Regions from separate parts of the Streptomyces sp. NPDC037421 genome, predicted to be linked through region 1. Evidence: riboswitches for the same ligand, from Rfam matches in the RefSeq annotation. Region 1 holds a riboswitch; the other holds the start of a gene.

Region 1 (7,708 bases):
CCCGACCTGGAGCTGCTGCCCGGTTCGTACGACCTGCCGGGGGCGCGGCTGCTGGACCTGGTGCAGGTCATGGACCGGGTGCGCCGGGACTGCCCCTGGACCTCGCGGCAGACCCACGAGGGGCTGGTGAAGTACGCCATCGAGGAGGCGTACGAGCTGGTCGAGGCGATCGAGGACGGCGACCGCGACGCGCTGCGCGAGGAGCTCGGCGACGTGCTGCTCCAGGTGGTGTTCCACGCGCGGATCGCCGAGGAGGAGGGCGGCGGCGAGGACGGGGCGGAGGCCTTCTCCATCGACGACGTCGCGGGCGACCTGGTCGACAAGCTAATCCGGCGCCACCCCCATGTGTTCGGGGACGCCACGGCCGACTCCCCGGAGGACGTCAGCGCCCACTGGCAGGCCACCAAGGCGGTGGAGAAGCAGCGGGACTCGGTCACCGACGGGATCCCGCTGGGCCAGCCGGGCCTGGCGCTGGCGGCCAAGCTCGCCGGGCGGGCCCGTACGGGCGGGGTGGCCGTGGAGCTGCCCCGGGGCGAGGGCATCGGGTACGAGCTGCTGGAGCTGGCGGCGCGCGCGGAGGCGTCGGGGACCGACCCCGAGACGGCGCTGCGTGCGGCGGCCCGCGTCTACCGGGACGCGATCCGGGCGGCCGAGGGCGTAGGAGGGGAGTAGCCCGGAAGGCACGGCCTAGTCGCGCGGGGCGCGGGCCGAGGGGTTGTGCCAGTGCGGGGACGGGCGGTGCAGGAACCACTCGCCGAAGCCCAGCGGCCGGGTGCGCTGGGAGCCGGAGACGGGGACGGTGTCGTGGAAGAGCCGGTCGGGGCGGGCTCCGAGTTCCCGGAGGAGGTGGGAGGTCTCCTCGATGAACAGGGCCGGCCCGCTGAGGTAGACGTCCTGTTCCCGCCACAGGGCGCGGTTGCTGAGGGCGGTCGCCAGCCGGTCGGTGGCCTGGTTGCGGTGCTGCCCGGGGGCGGGGGTGATGTAGGTGACGCCGAGCCAGCGGCAGGCGGCGGCGTGCCGGTCGATCAGGGGCCGGTCGTAGAGGTGCGCGGCGTCCCGCGCGACCACGAAGAGCCGTACGTCGTGGTCGGGAGGGTGCTGGAGGAGTTCCTCCAGCAGGGCCCGGACGGGCGCCCAGCCGGTGCCGGCGGCGATGAGGGTCAGGGGGCGGTCCTCGCGGCGCAGGGTGAGCTGTCCGCCGGGGGCGCCGAGGCGCAGGACTTCGCCGGGCAGGACGTCGCGGACCAGGGCGGTGCTGAGCCGGCCGCCGTCGATCCGGCTGACGTGCAGGTCGACGGTGCCGTCGGGGCGGGGGGCGTTGCCGAGGGAGTAGGTGCGCCAGGTGGTGGGGACGCGGTCGCTGCTCACGCTGACGTACTGGCCGGGCCGGTAGGGCAGCGGGGTGCGCGGTGCGAGGGTCAGTACGCCGATGTCCTCGCCGTACTGGAGGTGGCGCACCACCTCGGCCTCCCACCAGGGAGGTTCGTCGCTGTCGGCGGCGCCGGCCGTCATGGCGTCGGCGATGACCTGGTAGGCCTCGTACCAGGCCTTCTCGACGGCCGGGGTCCAGGCGTCGCCGGAGGTCTCGGCGAGGGCGGCGATCAGGCTGGCGCCGACGGCCGCGTAGTGCTCGGGGCCGACGAGGAACTTGCGGTGGTCGCGTCCGAGGTCGCGTAGATAGGGGAGGAGGGTCCCGCTCTCCAGGTGGGTGACGACATGGGTGAGCGCGGCGAAGAGCCGGTCGCGCTGGCGTTCCATGTCCTCGGCGGAGGCCGGGAAGAGTTCGCGGAGCCCGGGGTTGTGCCAGAAGAGGTGGGAGTAGAAGTACTTGACCGAGTGCTCGGCCCTTCTCTCCACCACCGCGAAACTGCTTTTCAAGATCCTCACGTCCACAGAACCGAAAGTAGGAATGTCGTAGAAGCTGACGTCAAGTGATGTCCGATCTGCGGACAGCCGCGACGAAGCGGCCATAAGGGATGGCCGGTGGCGAGCCGGGATACGGTCGACGGGTGCACGATCAGACCTCCGCCGCCCAGCCCGATCCGTCCCGTCCCGAGGGGCCGACGCTCTTCGACTGGGAGTTCGCGACCGACCCCTATCCGGCCTACGCCTGGCTGCGCGAGAACTCCCCGGTGCACCGCACCCGGCTCCCCAGCGGGGTCGAGGCCTGGCTGGTGACCCGGTACGCGGACGCCCGCCAGGCCCTCGCTGACCAGCGGCTGAGCAAGAACCCGGCGCACCACGCGGAGCCGGCGCACGCCAAGGGCAAGACCGGGATCCCGGGGGAGCGCAAGGCGGAGCTGATGACGCACCTGCTGAACATCGACCCGCCGGACCACACCCGGCTGCGGCGGCTGGTGTCGAAGGCGTTCACCCCGCGGCGCGTGGCCGAGTTCACCCCGCGCGTGCAGGAGCTGACCGACCACCTCATCGACCGGATCGTCGAGAAGCAGCACGGTGCCGGGAAGGGGGAGGCGGACCTCATCCACGAGTTCGCGTTCCCGCTCCCCATCTACGCCATCTGCGAGATGCTCGGCGTACCGCGCGAGGACCAGGACGACTTCCGCGACTGGGCCGGGATGATGATCCGCCACGGCGGCGGGCCGCGCGGCGGGGTCGCCCGCTCGGTGAAGCGGATGCGCACCTATCTCGGGGAACTCATCCACCGCAAGCGGGATGATCTGGGCAATGACCTCATTTCAGATCTGATCCGGGCAAGTGACCACGGAGACCATCTGACGGAGGCCGAGGCCACGGCGATGGCCTTCATCCTGCTCTTCGCCGGCTTCGAGACGACCGTGAACCTCATCGGCAACGGCATCCACTCCCTCTTCACGAACCCGGACCAGCGCGAGCGCCTCCAGGCCTCCCTCGCGGCCGGGGAGAGCGCGCTGCTGGAGACCGGCGTCGAGGAACTCCTGCGCTACGACGGCCCCGTGGAGCTCGCCACCTGGCGGTTCGCCACCCGCCCGCTGACCCTCGGCGGGCAGGACATCGCGGCCGGAGACCCCGTGCTGGTGGTCCTCGCGGCGGCCGACCGCGACCCGGAGCGGTTCGCCGAACCGGACACCCTGGACCTCTCCCGGAGTGACAATCAGCACCTCGGATACGGCCACGGGATCCACTACTGCCTCGGCGCTCCGCTGGCCCGTCTCGAAGGCCAGACGGCGCTCGGAACTTTGCTGAAGCGTCTGCCGGATCTGGAACTTGCGATTCCCCCTACGGACCTGCGCTGGCGCGGCGGGCTCATCATGCGGGGCCTGCGCACCCTCCCGGTCCGCTTCACAGTCCCGAACGAATGAGGGCGCGAGCGAAGCGGAACTGACCGGAAGTCAGTCCACTCCCGAACTTGTGACATCCGTTCGAAGGCGGCTAGGTTCTGCCGTTACCCCGCCGTTATGCGAAAGGTGCAGTCTCATGCTTCCCGGGAACGGCCGCCACAGACGCCCCCGCCAGGTACCCGCGATCGTCGTCACCGCAGGAGTCACCGGCTCCGCGCTGGCCATGCCGCTGCTCGCCGCCACAGGTGCGAACGCGGCCGACACCGCCACGTGGGACAAGGTCGCCGACTGCGAGAGCGGCGGCACATGGAGCGCGAACTCCGGCAGCGGCGCCTACGGCGGCCTGCAGTTCACCCTGGAGCAGTGGCGCAACGCCGGCGGACTCGCGTACGCGGAGCGCCCCGACCTCGCCAGCCGCTCCCAGCAGATCGCGGTCGCCGAGCGGGTGCTGGCCTCCCAGGGCCCCCAGGCGTGGCCGCTGTGCTCCGCCTCGGCCGGGCTGACCCAGCAGGGCCCCGCGCCCGAGGTGGACCCGGGCGACAAGCTGAACCCCGGGCCCGTCGCGCCCACTCCGACCCGGCCCGACAGCTCGGTGCCGAAGACGGGCAAGGGCAAGCCCTCCACGGACTTCGGGGCCCCGACCCCGGCGCCGAACACCCCGTCCAGCCCGAGCGGGCTGCCGGACTACCCGCTGGGCCCCTCCAGCGGACTGCCCGTCATGCCCGAGCCGGACTTCACGGTCCAGCCCACGACGCCCGGCACGCCCACGCCCACCCCGGGCAGCCCCACGGCGCCGGTCACCCCGACCGCCCCGGGCACCCCGACGGCCCCGGCCACCCCGGGCGCCACCCCCACCCCGGGCGCCACGCCCACCGCCCCGGCCGTCCCGGGCGCCCCGACGGGCACCCCGTCCGCCGAGGCGGGCGACGGCTCGGGCAAGCACCGCGGCCCGGCCGCCCTGGAGGTGCCGGCGGCACCCGGCACGGCGTCAGCCGCCGCCGCGGAGCCCACGTACACCGTGAAGCCGGGTGACAGCCTTTCGGACATCGCGAACGCCAAGGGCCTCAAGGGGGGCTGGGGCGAGCTCTACAAGGCCAACGAGCAGGTCATCGGCGGGGACGCGGATCTCATCAAGCCCGGGCAGAACCTGGATCTAACCAAGAAATAGCGGCAGTTCGGACACCCATTAAGAGTTGAATGTCCGTTATCGCCAAATGAGACATGCATCTCTTCCGGACAACTGGCGTGTCTCGTTCCGGAACTTCCGCAAACCCCCCTCTCACCTGCACAAACGTGCTCATGAGGAAGGCAAGTAGGCCGGTTTCTCCCCAAAATCACACGTTGAACATCGGGGAGAGACCTGTCTACCTTCTGAATCGCTCGCCACCGCGGGCTCCTTCCGACCGCATCGCCGAATCCTGCCGGCGGACGGAGGGGACAGTCGTCGCGCAAGCGCCGAAGGCAGGAGCGGGGGAACCAAGGTAGGCGCCGGGAAAGGCCGTTGAGAGACGGTCCGTGTACCGGCTAGGGGTGAAGACACGCGCCGCGCCGCGTGACCGGGCAACTCATCCGCCCGAACCCGACAGCTCACCTCGAAGGCGTCGGTGAGGAGAAATCCATGCTGCTTTCCGGCAAGGGCAAGCACCGCCGCGGCTCCAAGGCCGTCCGCATCGTCACGCTCGCCGGTGTCGCCGGTGTGGCCGTCGCCGCCCCGCTGATGGCGGCCGGCACCGCCAGCGCCGCCACCGCGGCCGAGTGGGACAAGGTCGCCGCCTGCGAGTCCGGCGGCAACTGGTCCATCAACACCGGCAACGGCTACTACGGCGGCCTGCAGTTCTCGTCCTCCACGTGGGCCGCGTACGGCGGCAAGGCGTACGCCGCGCAGGCCAACCAGGCCACCAAGGGCCAGCAGATAGCCATCGCCGAGAAGGTCCTCAAGGGCCAGGGCAAGGGCGCCTGGCCGCACTGCGGCGTCGGCCTGTCCAACTCCTCGTACAACGGCGGCGGCTCGACCACCCCGGCCAAGCCGAAGCCCGAGACCAAGCCGGCCCCGGCCAAGCCCGCTCCGGCCAAGCCGGCCCCGGCGAAGCCCGCTCCGGCCAAGCCGTCCACGCCGAAGACCGAGACCGAGACCAAGGGCTCCGGCTCCGGCGCCGGCAACTGGACCCCGGCCAAGCCCTCGACCCCGAAGACCGAGGCCCCGCAGACGGGCAACGGCTCCTACACGGTCAAGGAAGGCGACACCCTGGGCACCATCGCCGAGGCCAACAAGGTCAAGGGCGGCTGGGAGAAGCTCTTCGAGCTCAACAAGGACACCGTCTCCGACGCCGACCTGATCTTCCCGGGTCAGAAGCTGAAGCTCGGCTGAACCTCCGCGTAACACTCGCGGCACCCCGCAGCATCCCCACCGCCCGGCGCGTATCCACCCACGCGCCGGGCGGCGGCGTGTCGTCCGCCGGTACCCGCAATCCGGAACCGGACCACCGGCTTCCGGCGCCCTGTCTCCCGAGGAACTCCGGAAATCAAGGGCCCTATGTCCCGGAAGACGGGTATTCGGCCCCTTTTTCGTCCCAGGACCCGGGCGGTCGGGCAGCCCACTGCCCGGAGCCGGTTAGGCTCTAGTCGGCAGGGCCGTCCCACGGCCCACACGCCACCGCACACCCAGCGTCACATCCCAGAAGGAGATGCTCGTGCCGTCCATCGACGTCGTCGTAGCCCGGGAAATCCTGGACTCCCGAGGCAACCCCACGGTCGAGGTCGAGGTGGGCCTCGACGACGGCAGCACCGGCCGTGCTGCCGTTCCGTCCGGCGCCTCCACCGGTGCCTTCGAGGCCATCGAGCTCCGTGACGGTGACCCCAACCGTTACATGGGCAAGGGCGTGGAGAAGGCCGTCCTCGCCGTCATCGAGCAGATCGGGCCGGAGCTCGTCGGCTACGACGCCACCGAGCAGCGCCTGATCGACCAGGCCATGTTCGACCTCGACGCCACCGACAACAAGGGCTCGCTCGGCGCCAACGCCATCCTCGGCGTCTCCCTCGCCGTCGCGCACGCCGCGTCCGAGGCCTCGGACCTGCCGCTGTTCCGCTACCTCGGCGGCCCGAACGCGCACCTGCTGCCCGTTCCGATGATGAACATCCTCAACGGTGGGTCGCACGCCGACTCCAACGTCGACATCCAGGAGTTCATGATCGCCCCGATCGGCGCGGAGTCCTTCTCCGAGGCGCTGCGCTGGGGTGCCGAGGTCTACCACACCCTCAAGAAGGTCCTGCACAACAAGGGCCTCTCCACCGGCCTGGGCGACGAGGGCGGCTTCGCCCCGAACCTGGAGTCCAACCGCGCCGCGCTCGACCTCATCATCGAGGCCATCAAGCAGGCCGGCTACACCCCCGGCAAGGACATCGCGCTCGCGCTCGACGTCGCCGCGTCCGAGTTCTACAAGGACGGCAAGTACGAGTTCGAGGGACAGTCCCGCTCGGCCGCCGAGATGACCGACTACTACGCCGAGCTCGTCGAGGCGTACCCGCTCGTCTCCATCGAGGACCCGCTCTTCGAGGACGACTGGGCCGGCTGGAAGACCATCACCGACCGCCTGGGCTCCAAGGTCCAGATCGTCGGCGACGACCTCTTCGTCACCAACCCCGAGCGCCTCGCCCGCGGCATCGAGGAGGGCTCCGCGAACGCCCTGCTCGTGAAGGTGAACCAGATCGGTTCCCTGACCGAGACCCTCGACGCCGTCGAGATGGCCCAGCGCAACGGCTTCAAGTGCATGATGTCGCACCGCTCCGGCGAGACCGAGGACGTCACCATCGCCGACCTCGCCGTCGCCGTGAACTGCGGTCAGATCAAGACCGGCGCCCCGGCCCGCTCGGACCGCGTCGCCAAGTACAACCAGCTGCTGCGCATCGAGGAGATCCTCGACGACGCCGCCGTGTACGCCGGCCGCAGCGCCTTCCCGCGCTTCAAGGGCTGACACCGCGTCAGGGCGACGCCCCCGGGGGACACCCCTGGGGCTTAGCCTCCGTACGTCCCCGCACTCGGTCCCGTACCGTGTGCGGGGACGTATTGCGTAGTGCGCGCACAGGGGAGGCGGGGCCATGGCCGGGAACCGGGATCGGTTCTCCACCTTCTCGACGGCGACCCGGCTCAAACAGCTCGGCGAACGGACCGCGGCCCGCGTCTACCGCTCGCAGTCCCGCCGGCACATCCGCCGCAGCCGGCTCACCGGCCGCGCGGCACTGCTGGTCCTCGTCCTCTGTACGCTGGTCGTCGCCCTCGCGTATCCGATGCGCCAGTACGTGTCCCAGCGCTCGGAGATCACGGACCAGCGGCGGGCCGCCGACACCGCGCGCAAGCGCCTCGAACAGCTCCGCGACGAGAAGGCCCGCTGGCAGGACCCCGCCTACGCGGAGCAGCAGGCGCGCAAGCA
Region 2 (7,708 bases), on a different contig from region 1:
TGCACCGGCTTCATGCCGTCGCGGGCGTCGGGCAGGGCGCGGGAGTAGATCACCGAGTACGCGTACTCGAGGAAGGAGCCCTGCATTTCGTCGACGACGTCGATGTCGAGGATCTTCTCCTCGAAATCCTCCGGCGGCGGGGTCTTCGTGCTGCGGCGGGCCATCGCTGCGCGGCTCCTTAACCAAGGTTCGGGGTGTACTGGGGGGATCTGGCGTGGTTGACGCGGACCATTGTGGCCCGAGGCACCGACAACGCGGACTCCGACCCCGGGGGTCCCCCGTACGGAGTCGGGGGGAGTGACCCGGGAACTTGTCCGGCCGTCGGTGCGCTTGCATACAGTGGCAGGTCTGACAGAAATCTCTGCATCGCGATCGAAGGGACCACATGCCCATGGGTCACACGGCCACAGCTCAGGCCGGCTCCGGCGGCCTGACAGCGACCGAGCACCGGCTGGCCAACGGCCTGCGCGTGGTGCTGTCCGAGGACCACCTCACTCCGGTCGCCGCCGTCTGCCTCTGGTACGACGTCGGCTCGCGCCACGAAGTCAAGGGGCGGACCGGTCTGGCTCACCTCTTCGAGCACCTGATGTTCCAGGGTTCGGCGAGCGTACCGGGCAACGGGCACTTCGAGCTCGTCCAGGGCGCCGGCGGCTCGCTGAACGGCACCACCAGCTTCGAGCGCACCAACTACTTCGAGACGATGCCGGCCCACCAGCTGGAGCTCGCCCTGTGGCTTGAGGCGGACCGCATGGGCTCGCTGCTGGCCGCCCTGGACGACGAGTCCATGGAGAACCAGCGCGACGTCGTCAAGAACGAGCGCCGCCAGCGGTACGACAACGTCCCGTACGGCACCGCGTTCGAGAAGCTGACCGCCCTCGCCTACCCGGAGGGCCACCCGTACCACCACACCCCGATCGGCTCGATGGCCGACCTGGACGCCGCCTCCCTGGAGGACGCGCGCAACTTCTTCCGTACGTACTACGCGCCCAACAACGCCGTGCTGTCGGTCGTGGGCGACATCGACCCGGAGCGGACCCTCGCCTGGATCGAGAAGTACTTCGGCACCATCCCGGCGCACGACGGCAAGCAGCCGCCGCGCGACGGCTCGCTCCCCGAGGTCATGGGCGGGCAGCTGCGCGAGGAGATCGTCGAGGAGGTCCCGGCGCGTGCGCTGATGGCCGCCTACCGCCTGCCGCACGACGGCACCCGCGAGTGCGACGCCGCCGACGTGGCGCTGACCGTGCTGGGCGGCGGCGAGTCCTCCCGCCTGCACAACCGCCTGGTACGCCGTGACCAGACGGCCGTGGCGGCCGGATTCGGCATGCTGCGACTGGCCGGCGCGCCCTCGCTGGGCTGGCTGGACGTCAAGACCTCCAGCGGCGTCGAGGTGCCCGCCATCGAGGCGGCCGTCGACGAGGAGCTCGCGCGGTTCGCCGCCGAGGGCCCGACGGCCGAGGAGATGGAGCGCGCCCAGGCACAGCTGGAGCGCGAGTGGCTGGACCGGCTGAGCACGGTGGCCGGCCGCGCCGACGAACTGTGCCGCTTCGCGGTGCTGTTCGGCGACCCGCAGCTCGCCCTGACCGCCGTCGAGCGGGTTCTGGACGTCACCGCCGAGGAGGTGCAGGCCGTGGCCGCGGCCCGGCTGCGCCCCGACAACCGCGCGGTACTGGTCTACGAGCCGCTGGCCGGCGCCGAGGCCCACGAGACCGAGCAGCACGACGAGAACGAGGGGGCGGAGCAGTGAGCGACACCGCAGCCGTCACGATGACCTTCCACCCGCGGCCGCAGGCCGGCGAGGCGAAGCCGTGGGCCTTCCCGGCCCCCGAGCGCTCCACGCTCCCCAACGGCCTGACCCTGCTGCACTGCCACCGCCCCGGCCAGCAGGTGGTGGCGGTCGAGGTCAACCTCGCGGCCCCGCTGGACGCCGAGCCCGAGGGCCTCGACGGGGTGGCCACCATCATGGCCCGCGCCCTGTCGGAGGGCACCGACAAGCACTCCGCCGAGGAGTTCGCCGCCGAGCTGGAGCGCTGCGGCGCCACGCTCGACGCCCACGCCGACCACCCCGGCCTGCGGGTCTCCCTGGAGGTCCCGGCCTCCCGGCTGCCCAAGGCGCTCGCCCTGCTCGCCGAGGCCCTGAGCGCGCCCGCCTTCGCCGACAGCGAGGTCGACCGCCTGGTGCGCAACCGGCTCGACGAGATCCCGCACGAGCTGGCCAACCCGCAGCGCCGCGCCGCCAAGGAGCTCTCCAAGGAGCTGTTCCCGGCGACGCTGCGCATGTCCCGCCCGCGCCAGGGCACCGAGGAGACGGTCGCGCGGATCGACTCCGGGGCCGTACGCGCCTTCTACGAGGCCCACGTACGTCCCTCCACCGCCACCGCGGTGGTCGTCGGCGACCTGACCGGCATCGACCTGGACGCCCTGCTGGCGGACACCCTGGGCGCCTGGACCGGCGACACCGCCGCGCCCCGCCCCGTCCAGCCGGTGACGGCGGACGACACGGGCCGCGTGGTCATCGTGGACCGGCCGGGCGCCGTCCAGACGCAGCTGCTGATCGGCCGGATCGGGCCGGACCGGCACGACATCGTCTGGGCCCCGCAGGTGCTCGGCACCTACTGCCTCGGCGGCACCCTCACCTCCCGGCTGGACAAGGTGCTGCGCGAGGAGAAGGGCTACACCTACGGCGTGCGCGCCTTCGGGCAGGTGCTGCGCTCGACCGCCGACGGCAAGGGCGCCTCGATGCTCGCCATCAGCGGTTCGGTGGACACCCCCAACACGGGTCCGGCGCTGGAGGACCTGTGGAAGGTGCTGCGCACCCTCGCGGAGGGCGGACTGACCGACGCCGAGCGGGACGTGGCGGTGCAGAACCTGGTGGGCGTGGCCCCGCTGAAGTTCGAGACGGCCGCCTCCGTCGCCGGCACCCTCGCCGACCAGGTGGAGCAGGAGCTGCCGGACGACTACCAGGCGCGGCTGTACGCGCGGCTGGCCGAAACCGGTACGGCGGAGGCCACTTCGGCCGTCGTGAACGCCTTCCCGGTGGACCGTCTGGTCACCATCCTGGTGGGCGACGCCGCGCAGATCGAGGAGCCCGTCCTGGCCCTCGGGATCGGTGAGGTCACCGTCGTCTCCAACTGAGCGGCGCGAGGCGCGAGACGGGGCGGAACCCGGCTCGTTTGAAGGGGGCTCCGGTGGAACATCCATCGGAGCCCCCTTTGTCCGGTTTAGAGCCGTGGTTGCAGGTATGCGGTGTGGCGTACGCAACAAAAGCGCTCGTCTGTTTGGCGATTGACTGATGATCCGCCTAGCGTCGGCCGTGCTGTTCGTCAGTTTGCACCCGTCGCACCCCCGCGGCACCGGACAGCGATCGCCGAGTCCCCGTCAGGCGCGAGCCTGGGGAGCCGGGGACCCACATGCGTCCCTGGGGTGAATCGGACCCCCTCGCAAGAGGAGGCCCGTAGGAGACCTTCCTGCTCCGAACCCGTCAGCTAACCCGGTAGGCGAGAGGGAAGGAAAGGATCACCCCCTTCATGGCGTTTGGCAGTCGTGCCGCCGGTTCTGGTAAGCACCGTGGTTCCAGCCGTCTGAGCCGCAAGACCGCCGGCTACGCCGGCATCGCCGCCCTCGCCACCACGGGCGTGGTCGGCACCCTGGCCGCTCCGGCCTTCGCGGCGGACAACAGCAGCGCTCCGTCCATGGAGGACACCGGTCAGAACGCGATCGTCGTCGCCGACGGTCTGCAGGACGACATCGAGGTCCAGGCCGCGACCCAGCAGAGCGCCGCCGAGGCCGTCGCCGCGCAGGCGCAGGCCGAGGCCGAGGCGAAGACGCGTGCCGCCGAGGCGAAGCGCACCGCCGAGGCCAAGGAGAAGGCCGAGCGCGAGGCCGCCGAGAAGGCCGCCAAGGAAGAGGCCCGCAAGCGCCTCAACACGTTCGTGTCCCCCATCGAGGGCTCGTACGTCAGCACCTCGTACGGCGCGGGCGGCGGCATGTGGTCCTCCGGCAGCCACACGGGCATCGACTTCCACGCCGACTCCGGCACCTCCGTCCGCGCGGTGGGCGCGGGTACCGTCGTCGAGGCCGGCTGGGGCGGCGCCTACGGCAACAACGTCGTGATCCGGCACAACGACGGCACGTACACCCAGTACGGCCACCTGGACTCGCTGAGCGTCTCCGCCGGCGAAACGGTTACCCCGGGCCAGCAGATCGGCCTGTCGGGCTCCACCGGCAACTCCAGCGGCCCGCACCTGCACTTCGAGGCCCGCACCGGCGCCACGTACGGCACGGACATCAACCCGCTGGCCTACCTGCGCAGCCACGGCGTGGGCATCTGACCCGCAGGCACGCAGCACGCTTCACCGAAGAAGGCCCCGGCTCACAGAGCCGGGGCCTTCTTCGTGCTGCCAGGCCGTCCACAGCGCCCTCCAACCGTCCGTTGATTGTTTCGGATTTCCGGCCCTGCTCGGAAATTATCGCGTGTTGCAATAGAGTCGCAGCACGGCCACGATAAACCGAACCGAAACCAGCGGAGGTCCGGCCTTGCGTATTCCGGCGCACGCGGTGTGCACAGCGATTCGCGACGATATCGTCTCCGGATTCTTCGGGCCGGGCGGCCGGCTGACCGAGGAGGTGCTCGCCCGCCGCTACGGGGTCTCGCGCGTCCCGGTCCGCGAGGCGCTGCGCACCCTGGAGTCCGAGGGCTTCGTCACCACGCGGCGCCACGCGGGCGCCTGCGTGGCCGAACCGACCGAGCAGGAGGCCGCCGACCTCCTGGAGCTGCGGATGCTGCTGGAGCCGCTCGCCGCCTCCCGGGCCGCCCGCCGGCGCACCGATGGCCACCTGAAGGTGCTGCGCGGACTGGTCAGGCTGGGCCGGGAGCGGGCCGGCCGGGCGCAGGGGGAGGACCTGCGCTCCCTGGGGAGCTGGTTCCACGAGACGCTGGCCCAGGCCTCCGGCAGCCCGGGGCTGATCGCCCTGCTGACCCAGACCCGGCACAAGATCGCCTGGATGTACGTGGTCGAAGCCCCCGCTCAGCCCGCGGAGTGCTGGGCCGAGCACGCCGCCATCGTGGACGCCGTCGCGCGCGGGGACGCGGAGCGGGCCAGGGCCCTGACCGCGCTGCACGCGCAGCGCTCGGCCGGGGCGTACCGGCCGAGGGTGAGGAATCCGCAACCTGCCGTAAACACGGCGAGCGTCCGGCATTAACAAGTCCCGTATACAAAGGAGGGATATCCCGGCCCTCCCGGACGTCGCAGTATTGGCCGTCCGCATTTACGGATCCGTGGCTCGATTCCGTCGCGCCGAATTCCGTAATTCCCCGGAGGATTCGGAAGGCGCCCTGCTCCTCCCGCCGTCGGGGCGGCCGGGGAACGCGGAAGCCGCAGCCCCGGGGTGGCGGGAACTGCGGCTTCCGGTCTACCGGACCCGAAGGGTCAGACGGTCTCGGGGAGCTCCTCGAGGCCCTCGGCGACCAGCTTCGCGAGGCGGTCGAGCGCGGCGTCCGCGCCCTCGGCGTCGGAAGCCAGGACGATCTCCTCGCCGCCCTGGGCGCCCAGGCCCAGGACCGCCAGCATCGACGCGGCGTTGACGGGGTCGCCGCCGGCCTTCGCGATGGTCACCGGGACTCCGGAGGCGGTCGTCGCCCGGACGAAGATCGAGGCGGGACGAGCGTGCAGGCCCTCGGCCCAGCCGACGTTGACGCGGCGCTCTGCCATGGTGATGCCCTTCAGGTTCTACGGGTTGTCTAGACCAGTCTCTCACGCCGTCCGGAATGCTCGGACCGACCTTCGGCCCCTGTCCACCGCCGTTCGACCCTCCCCAGCTTGCACTGGTTCGACCCGGCGTGCCGCATTCGCCGCGCGCTCGCCGAGCGGGCCGCCCACCGCACCCGCACACCCGGCCGGACCGCCCCTTAAGGTGGCCCCATGACCACCGCGTCGGACCCCTCGTACCCGGCCCACTGGGAAGCGGACGTCGTGCTGCGCGACGGCGGCACCGCCCGGATCCGCCCCATCACCACCGAGGACGCGGGCCGCCTGGTCAGCTTCTACGAACAGGTCTCGGACGAGTCGAAGTACTACCGCTTCTTCGCGCCCTACCCCCGCCTCTCGGACCGCGACGTCCGCCGCTTCACGCACCACGACTACGTCGACCGGGTCGGCCTCGCCGCGACCATCGGCGGGGAGTTCATCGGCACGGTCCGCTTCGACCGCATCGGCCCCGACGGACGGCCCGCCTCCGCCCCCGCCGACGAGGCCGAGGTCGCCTTCCTCGTCCAGGACGCCCACCAGGGCCGCGGGGTGGCCTCCGCCCTCCTGGAGCACATCGGCGCGGTGGCCCGGGAGCGCGGGATCCGCAGGTTCGCGGCCGAGGTGCTGCCGGCCAACACCAAGATGATCAAGGTGTTCACGGACGTCGGCTACCAGCAGAAGCGCAGCTTCGAGGACGGCTCCGTCCACCTCACCCTCGATCTCGAACCCACCGCCGAGTCCCTCGCCGTCCAGCGCGCCCGCGAACAGCGCGCCGAGGCCCGCTCCGTGCAGCGCCTCCTCGCCCCCGGCTCCGTCGCGGTGATCGGCGCCAGCCGCTCCGGCGCCGGCGTGGGCGCCACCGTCCTGCGCAACCTGCGCGACGGAGGTTTCCGCGGACACCTCTACGCCGTCAACGAGGCCCGCGCCCCCGGCATGGAGGGCGACCTCCTCGAAGGCGTACGGGCCTACCGCGGCCTCGCCGACATCGGCGCCCCCGTCGACCTCGCCGTGATCGCCGTCCCCGCGGACCGGGTCCCGGACGCCGTGGCCGCCTGCGGCGAGCACGGGGTGCAGGGGCTGGTGGTCCTGTCCGCCGGATACGGGGAGAGCGGCCCGGCCGGACTCGACCGCCAGCGCGAACTGGTGCGGCAGGTCCGCTCGTACGGGATGCGGCTCATCGGACCCAACGCCTTCGGGGTGATCAACACGGCCCCGGAGGTGGAACTGAACGCCTGCCTCGCCCCGGCCCCCGCCTCCGCGCGCGGCCGGATCGGCCTGTTCACCCAGTCCGGAGCGATCGGCATCGCCCTGCTGTCCGCCCTGCTGCGGCGCGGCGAGGGACTGTCGTCCTTCGTCTCGGCCGGGAACCGGGCCGACGTCTCCGGCAACGACATCCTCCAGTACTGGTACGAGGACGAGGCCACCGACGTCGCCCTGATGTACCTGGAAACCCTCGGCAACCCACGCAAGTTCACCCGCCTCGCCCGCCGCACGGCCGACGCCAAGCCCGTCGTCGTCGCCCTGGGCGGCCGCCACACCCCCGCCGGACACGTCGTCCCCGGCACCCGGCTCCCCGAGGCCACCGTCTCCGAGCTGCTCCGCCAGGCCGGCGTCATCCGCGTCGACACCGTCACCGAGCTGGTCGACGTCGGCCTGCTGCTCGCCGGGCAGCCGCTGCCGGCCGGGCCCAGGGTGGCGGTCCTCGGCAACTCCGAGTCCCTCGGCGTGCTCACCTACGACGCCTGCCTGACCGAGGGGCTGCGCCCGCTGCCGCCGCTGGACCTGACGACCGCCGCCGGCCCGGCCGACTTCCGCACCGCCCTGTGCGCCGCGCTCGCCTCCGACGACTGCGACGCGGTCGTCGTCACCGCCATCCCGTCCGTGAGCGACCGCGAGCTCGCCGACGACCTCGCGCAGGCGCTGCGGGAGGCCGTCGCCGAGGTCCCGGGCAAGCCCGTCGCCGT

What was found. A riboswitch is a leader RNA that binds a small molecule or an ion and turns the genes downstream of it on or off. The one in region 1 is predicted to bind cyclic di-AMP.
Region 2: linked by a shared signal. The riboswitch ahead of ACZ7IF_RS34575 (M23 family metallopeptidase) and the one ahead of ACZ7IF_RS09705 (transglycosylase family protein) in region 1 are both predicted to bind cyclic di-AMP.

The regions. Positions count from the first base shown of each region.
Region 1 is NZ_JBVJWV010000005.1:80,531-88,238, reverse strand. Features, by position in the region: gene ACZ7IF_RS09725 (nucleoside triphosphate pyrophosphohydrolase) at 1-672, shown strand, start outside; gene ACZ7IF_RS09720 (globin domain-containing protein) at 688-1,860, opposite strand; gene ACZ7IF_RS09715 (cytochrome P450 family protein) at 2,010-3,302, shown strand; gene ACZ7IF_RS09710 (transglycosylase family protein) at 3,418-4,449, shown strand; cyclic di-AMP (ydaO/yuaA leader) riboswitch at 4,725-4,897, shown strand; gene ACZ7IF_RS09705 (transglycosylase family protein) at 4,900-5,649, shown strand; gene eno (phosphopyruvate hydratase) at 5,966-7,252, shown strand; gene ACZ7IF_RS09695 (FtsB family cell division protein) at 7,377-7,708, shown strand, end outside.
Region 2 is NZ_JBVJWV010000040.1:38,498-46,205, forward strand. Features, by position in the region: gene ACZ7IF_RS34560 (DNA gyrase/topoisomerase IV subunit A) at 1-164, opposite strand, end outside; gene ACZ7IF_RS34565 (M16 family metallopeptidase) at 392-1,744, shown strand; gene ACZ7IF_RS34570 (M16 family metallopeptidase) at 1,765-3,132, shown strand; cyclic di-AMP (ydaO/yuaA leader) riboswitch at 3,353-3,512, shown strand; gene ACZ7IF_RS34575 (M23 family metallopeptidase) at 3,525-4,328, shown strand; gene ACZ7IF_RS34580 (GntR family transcriptional regulator) at 4,534-5,199, shown strand; gene ACZ7IF_RS34585 (HPr family phosphocarrier protein) at 5,427-5,708, opposite strand; gene ACZ7IF_RS34590 (bifunctional acetate--CoA ligase family protein/GNAT family N-acetyltransferase) at 5,919-7,708, shown strand, end outside.